DNA from 2 places in the Mesorhizobium sp. WSM4308 genome. Region 1 is predicted to be linked to the other one. Evidence: predicted binding sites of a transcription regulator. Region 1 holds the regulator's gene; the other holds the start of a gene.
The links. Region 1 encodes HrcA, which represses chaperone genes, less so after heat shock. Its sites were predicted from a motif close to GTTAGCACTCNCNNNNNGNGAGTGCTAAC; they were not measured.
Positions count from the first base shown of each region.

Region 1 (3,410 bases):
TCTTCGGAGCCCCAGCTTGCGCCGAGCGGCTGCGATGTCACCCACGCGTCGAGGCCGCCATCCGGCGCCTTGCCCATGTCCTCGGCGACGTTCGAACCGGAGCCGACCGACAGATAGAGCGTCTTGCCATCCGGCGAAAAGACGATGTCGCGGGTCCAGTGATGGTTCGAGGGAATGTTGGCGACGATGATTTCCGGTTCGCCGGATGCCTTCAGGTCGCCACCGCGGTAGGCAAAGCGCACGATGCTGTCGCTGTTGGCGACATAGACCCATTGCGGATCATCTCCCGGCGGATAGAAGGCAATGCCATAGGGCTGGTTGAGATTGCCGGCGAAAATGCGGTCCTCGGCGGGCTTGGCGCTGTCCTTGGCCAGGCGATAGACGCGGATCTGGTTGGCTTCGCTGTCGGCGACGAACAGGTCGCCATTGGGTGCGACGCGCACGGCGCGCGGATTGTCGATGCCGGAGGCGATCAGTTCGGCCGAGAAACCCGGCGGCAATTGCGGCTTCGCGCCCGTCGGCATGTCGGCAAGGCCGGCGCTGTTCGACACCGACTTGGTGACGTAAGGCTTCGGCAGGTCTTCCGGCTTGATCAGGCGGCGCACGCCCGGTCTGTCGGCACGCCAGTCGCCAAAGGCGGCCGCACCCTTCAGCACCGGCTGGTCGGCCTGCTGGGCGAATGCCGCGCCTGTGAGAAAGAGGGCGGGGATCACCAGTCCGGCCAATCGGATCATCTTGTCCTCCATCTGGTCGCGAAGGAAACCAACGGCCGGCTTGTCTCCGGGTTCCGCCTCACTCGACCTGATGAGGAAGCGAAAGTCCGGCTTTATGTCCCGGCCGCGTAAAAATCGTCGTCGAGGCGTTTTTCCAGCGCGACGAGATCGGCCGGCAGCGGCAGGCCCATGGCGCGCATTTCCCGCAATTTCTCGCGCAATTGTTCCTGGATTTCGTGCTGGTCTTCCGGCTGGTTGACCATCTCCTCCAGCAGCAGGCTGATCCGGGCCTTGAGTTCTTCGAGCGCCATTCTTTTTCTCCTTGCTGCCCGTTTCGATCTTGGCACTAAGGTGCAGAGCTTCAGGTCAGGCCGAGCCGGAAATGGTCGATACCGAGAACCGGAGCGTACTGGTCGTACGCACCACCCGAACATCCACACCTTAGCGCAACATGCGCGATATCAACTGCGCCGTATAATCGACCATCGGCACGATGCGGGCGTAGTTCAGCCGGGTCGGGCCGATGACCCCGAGCGCGCCGACGACGCGGGCGTCCTTGTCGCGATAGGGCGCGACAACCAGCGACGAGCCCGACAGCGAAAACAGCTTGTTTTCCGACCCGATGAAGATGCGCACGCCCGATCCCTGCTCGGCGAGGTCGAGCAGCTGGATCAGCCCGTCCTGCGTTTCCATGTCCTCGAACAGATGCCGCAGCAGCTCGATGTCGGCCTGGGCGGTGACGTTTTCGAGCAGGTTGGCGCGGCCACGCACGATAAGCCGTGCCGGCAGGCCGCTTTCGGCGCCCGCCCACACCGCCAGGCCTTTCTCGACGAGGTCCTGCGACAGCGTGTCGAGGGCCGCTCTCGTCTCTTCCTTGATGCGGGCGATTTCGGTGCGCGCCTCCGCCAGCGTACGGCCGCGAATATGGGCGTTGAGGAAATTCGAAGCCTCGTGCAACTGCGACACGGTGATGCCCGCCGGCAGCTCGACGACGCGGTTCTCAACGTCGCCATTTTGCGACACCAGCACGGCGAGCGCCTTGGTCGGCTCGAGCTGGATGAATTCGATATGCTTCAGCGCCACCTCGTTCTTGGCGGCCAGCACCAGGCCGGCGCCGCGCGACATGCCCGACAGCATCTGGCTGGCCTCGGTCAGCATGTGCTCCAGCGTCGCGCCAGAGCCTGAGGCCCGCACCTGCGCCTCGATGGTGCGGCGCTCCTCGTCGGAGAGGTCGCCAAGTTCCATGAAGGCATCGACGAAGAAGCGCAGGCCGGCCTGCGTCGGCAGCCGTCCGGCCGAAATGTGCGGCGCGTAGATCAGGCCGAGATGCTCGAGGTCGCTCATCACATTGCGGATGGTGGCCGGCGACAGCGAGGACGGCAGGATGCGCGACAGGCTGCGCGAGCCCACGGGCTCGCCATCCCTGAGATAGGAATCGACGATGCGCCGGAAGATGTCACGAGAGCGCATGTCGAGTGATTGAAGTGCGAGCGGCTGCGAACCCGGATCGATTGCCTTGGTCATTCGGCCAAAAACCTCCGTCCTCAGGATATAGACTTCGGCACGGTGGGCGCAACCGGTCTCTGTATCGGATCGCCCGGTCCGTTTTCCTTTGCGCGCTGCCCCCCATGCGGCTAAAAGCCGGCCACGATTCCGAAAAATGACTGGGAAAGAAGCCTGAATGCGCCCCTCCAAACGCCAATTCGACGAAATGCGCGCCATCTCCTTCGAGCGCGGCGTCTCCAAGCACGCCGAAGGTTCGTGCCTGGTGAAGTTCGGCGACACCCATGTCCTGTGCACGGCGAGCCTCGAGGAGAAGGTGCCGGGCTGGATGCGCAATTCCGGCAAGGGCTGGGTGACGGCCGAATATGGCATGCTGCCGCGCTCGACCGGCGAGCGCATGCGCCGCGAGGCCTCCGCCGGCAAGCAGGGCGGCCGCACGCTGGAAATCCAGCGCCTGATCGGCCGCTCGCTGCGCGCCGTGGTCGATTTGCAGGCGCTGGGCGAGCAGCAGATCACCGTCGATTGCGACGTCATCCAGGCCGATGGCGGCACCCGCACCGCCTCGATCACCGGCGGCTGGGTGGCGCTGTACGACTGCCTGCGCTGGATGGAAGCCCGGCAGATGGCCAGTGTTTCGAAGGTGCTGAAGGACCATGTCGCGGCGATTTCCTGCGGCATCCATGACGGCCAGCCGGTCATCGACCTCGATTATCTCGAGGATTCCGCGGCCGGCACCGACGCCAATTTCGTCATGACCGGCAAGGGCGGCATCGTCGAGATCCAGGGCACGGCCGAGGGCGAGCCTTTCTCGGAAGACCAGTTCGCCGAGTTGATGGGCCTGGCCAAGAAAGGCATTTCGCGGCTGGTGAGTTTGCAGCAAATGGCGGTGGCGTAGGTTTTAGATGCCGAGCCCAGGCACCCCCCGCTGGCCTGCCGGCCATTTCCCCCTCAAGGGGGGAGATCGGATGTCATTTCGGCCTTCGCCAATCTCCGGCGTTGCAAGATGGGCGGCGAGATTGAGGCTGCTGATCTCCCCCCTCGAGAGGGAGATGCCCGGTAGGGCAGAGGGGGGTGCCTCGTGACACCCTATGCAATTTTGGAATCAGCGCTCTATGTGACTGATCTCAACGCGGCCGAGCATTTCTACACCGACATCCTCGGCCTCACGTTCCTCGGCAAGGTCGACGGCAGGCA
Region 1 covers NZ_NSFW01000006.1:356,664-360,073, reverse strand. Annotated here, with positions in the region: gene CK227_RS14205 (sorbosone dehydrogenase family protein) at 1-734, opposite strand, end outside; gene CK227_RS14200 (hypothetical protein) at 827-1,024, opposite strand; gene hrcA (heat-inducible transcriptional repressor HrcA) at 1,155-2,237, opposite strand; gene rph (ribonuclease PH) at 2,395-3,111, shown strand; gene CK227_RS14180 (VOC family protein) at 3,295-3,410, shown strand, end outside.

Region 2 (3,410 bases), on a different contig from region 1:
CGTTACTAGCAGGCCGGCAACCGATGCCGCATCCTGGAGTGCGGTTCGCACCACCTTCACCGGATCGATGACGCCCTCGTTGTAGAGGTCGCCGAACGCGTTGGTCTGTGCGTTCCAGCCCCAGCCGAACTCCGGTTTCTCACGCAACTTGCCGACGATGATCGAGCCTTCCGCGCCGGCGTTCTCAGCGATCTGGCGCACTGGCGCTTCAATCGCGCGGCGCACGATCTCGATACCATGCTTCTGGTCTTCATTCTCGGCCTGCACCCTGTCCAGTGCCTTGGCCGCACGCAGAAGCGCCACGCCGCCACCCGGCAACACGCCTTCCTCGACCGCAGCGCGCGTCGCATGCATGGCATCGTCGACACGGTCCTTGCGCTCCTTGACCTCGACCTCCGTCGAGCCGCCGACGCGGATGACGGCGACACCGCCGGCGAGCTTGGCCAGCCGCTCCTGCAGCTTTTCCCTGTCGTAGTCGGAGGTCGTTTCCTCGATTTGCGCCTTGATCTGGCTGACGCGACCCTGGATCTCGCTCCTCGAGCCGGCGCCGTCGACGATGGTGGTGTTCTCTTTCTCGATCACCACCTTCTTGGCGCGGCCGAGCATCTCCAGCGTGACGTTCTCCAGCTTGATGCCGAGATCCTCGCTGATGGCCGTGCCGCCGGTCAGAATGGCGATGTCTTCCAGCATCGCCTTGCGGCGGTCGCCGAAGCCGGGCGCCTTGACGGCGGCGACCTTCAGCCCACCTCGCAGCTTGTTGACGACCAGGGTGGCCAATGCCTCGCCCTCGACATCCTCGGCGATGATCAGCAGCGGTTTGGACGATTGAACGACGGCTTCCAGCACCGGAAGCAGCGCCTGCAGATTGGACAGCTTCTTCTCGTGGATCAGCACATAGGGCTCTTCGAGTTCGACGCGCATCTTGTCCTGATTGGTGATGAAGTACGGGCTGAGATAGCCGCGATCGAATTGCATGCCCTCTACGACTTCGAGTTCGGTCTCGGCGGTCTTGGCTTCCTCGACGGTGATGACGCCTTCGTTGCCGACCTTCTGCATCGCTTCGGCCAGGAAGCGGCCGATCTCGGCGTCGCCATTGGCCGAGATGGTGCCGACCTGGGCGATCTCGTCATTCCTGGTCACCTTGCGGGCGTTGGTCTTCAACTCCTGAACAATCGCTTCCACGGCTTTATCGATGCCGCGCTTCAGGTCCATCGGGTTCATCCCCGAGGCGACGGCCTTCGCACCTTCCTTGACGATCGCCTGGGCAAGCACCGTTGCAGTGGTGGTGCCGTCGCCGGCAAGGTCGCTGGTCTTCGAGGCGACCTCGCGCACCATCTGGGCGCCCATGTTCTCGAACTTGTCCTCGAGCTCGATCTCCTTGGCGACGGTGACGCCGTCCTTGGTGATGCGTGGAGCGCCGAACGACTTGTCGATGACGACGTTGCGGCCCTTGGGGCCGAGCGTCACCTTCACCGCATCGGCGAGGATGTTGACGCCGCGCAGCATGCGCTCACGGGCGTCGGAATGGAATTTCACTTCCTTGGCAGCCATTGGATCATTCCTTCAATAGGCAGCTTCATTGACTGGGTTGCTGTGGCGCTGAAGCATCGATCAGGCGGCTTTCTTGATCGTCGCGGCCCGGTCGATCACACCCATCACATCGGTTTCCTTGATGATCAGCAGATCCTCGCCGTTGAGCTTGATCTCCGTGCCGGACCACTTGCCGAACAGGATGCGGTCGCCGATCTTGACGTCGAGCGGCGTGAGCTTGCCGCTCTCGTCGCGGGCGCCCGGGCCGATGGCAATCACCTCGCCCTCCTGCGGCTTCTCCTTGGCGGTATCGGGGATGATGACGCCGCCGGCCGTCTTCTCCTCGGCTTCGATGCGGCGGACCAGGACACGATCATGCAATGGACGGAACGTCATATCGTTCTCCTTCGGGACAAACAGATTTTTGAGGTTCCTCCACACCGGACCGGCAATATCGGGCCGGTGCGGGGCGCCACGACCCTTTTTCAGGCATCGCGCGGATATCGAGCTAGTTTTGGAATTTTCGAGTTTCAAGGGGTCGCTGGAAAAATTTTGGCACTCTGCATACAAGAGTGCTAGTGACATGAATTCATGCAGCTATTTTCGCTAGGACGCGCGACTTTCAGATCTTGAAATTCCGCAGGGACCCTACGAAATTTTTCGGCGCTGGAGTCCTGAAAAAGGGCTCGAGCGCAAAACCGATGCCAAGGAGATTTGTTAGGAAGTGGAGACTATCGATGGAACGAACTTTCCCGAAAAACATCCCCTCGATCGCCCCTGAGGCCTCTGATCCTTCGCTTGACCGCCTGCTGTTTCCGGCGCGGCACTTTAGTCACCCCAATGAGGTGGTGGGCGACCGCACGCTCGACACTCAGGAAAAGCGCGCCATTCTTGCCTCATGGGCTTCTGATGCTTGCGCCGTCGACTCCATGCCTGCGCTGCGAAAGCCACCGGGCGCTGCTAGCCCGGTGACGTTCGACGCCGTGATGGATGCACTTCGCCGACTGGACGACAGTCGCGCCGAGGTAGGCTGTGACCGCGAGGAATGGCAGGCTCGAGAACGCCCGCAAAGACTTAACGCCTGAACGCGCGACAGGAGAGACGCCCTTTGTTGTTGTCACGGTGCTTTGAAGAAGGTTCTGGCTGTCTGGTTGCCAACACCCCTTGAACCTAAAAGAGGTGTCTCCAATCTCTTTACTATGTCCGGCGGCGGCTTGGCGGATCTCAAGTCGAACTCTGCCCTGTTTGCTATGGTATTCGCCCAAGCTCGTCGACTTGCCGGAACTGAGATCCTTGCCACACGCAGGCGAGGCAGGATCGGTTGTCACGCAGTTTGAAGGGAGGTCACATGGAAGATGGAATGTTCAAACAGACGATCTTCGTACGAGACGATGGCTTCGCTCTCAGAAGGATCGCTTGTGTCATGGATGCGATAGAGTTTCTTGAGGAATGGCCCCTCGAAAGGCGCGGCCTGCTTCACGCAGCGGCGAGTGACACTTGCTACTCGGCATATGATGGTCGAAAGTCCGTCGATGCGGCACACAAGACATTCACGACTTGGGCACGCAGGGTCGGTGTCATTGAGGATATTCCCGTGGCGCCGCCTTGGATGACAGGGCCTAAGATTAGCGCTGCAGACCATCCTACAGAAATTGACGGTTGATTTCGCTTGCGGCGGCAGGTCGTACCGCCGCCGCATCGGTCGACGCGTCACTAGTGCCATGGGGAGGAGGAGTACTGGGTAGCCAAGGATGCGGCGACCAAGAAGAGTGAGGTGGTGACCAAAAAAAACCGGACGGCACAAACTGACCGATGCCGGCAATAAGACGTATACAAGCAAGGCCAATGCCGACAAGGCATTGAAGGACCTGACTGCTTGC
Region 2 covers NZ_NSFW01000024.1:3,138-6,547, reverse strand. Annotated here, with positions in the region: gene groL (chaperonin GroEL) at 1-1,551, opposite strand, end outside; gene CK227_RS32300 (co-chaperone GroES) at 1,612-1,926, opposite strand; gene CK227_RS32295 (hypothetical protein) at 2,268-2,615, shown strand; gene CK227_RS32290 (DUF982 domain-containing protein) at 2,879-3,193, shown strand.
Region 2: a site for HrcA is predicted at 2,082-2,110, ahead of CK227_RS32300 (co-chaperone GroES). Genes of this name have one in related genera too.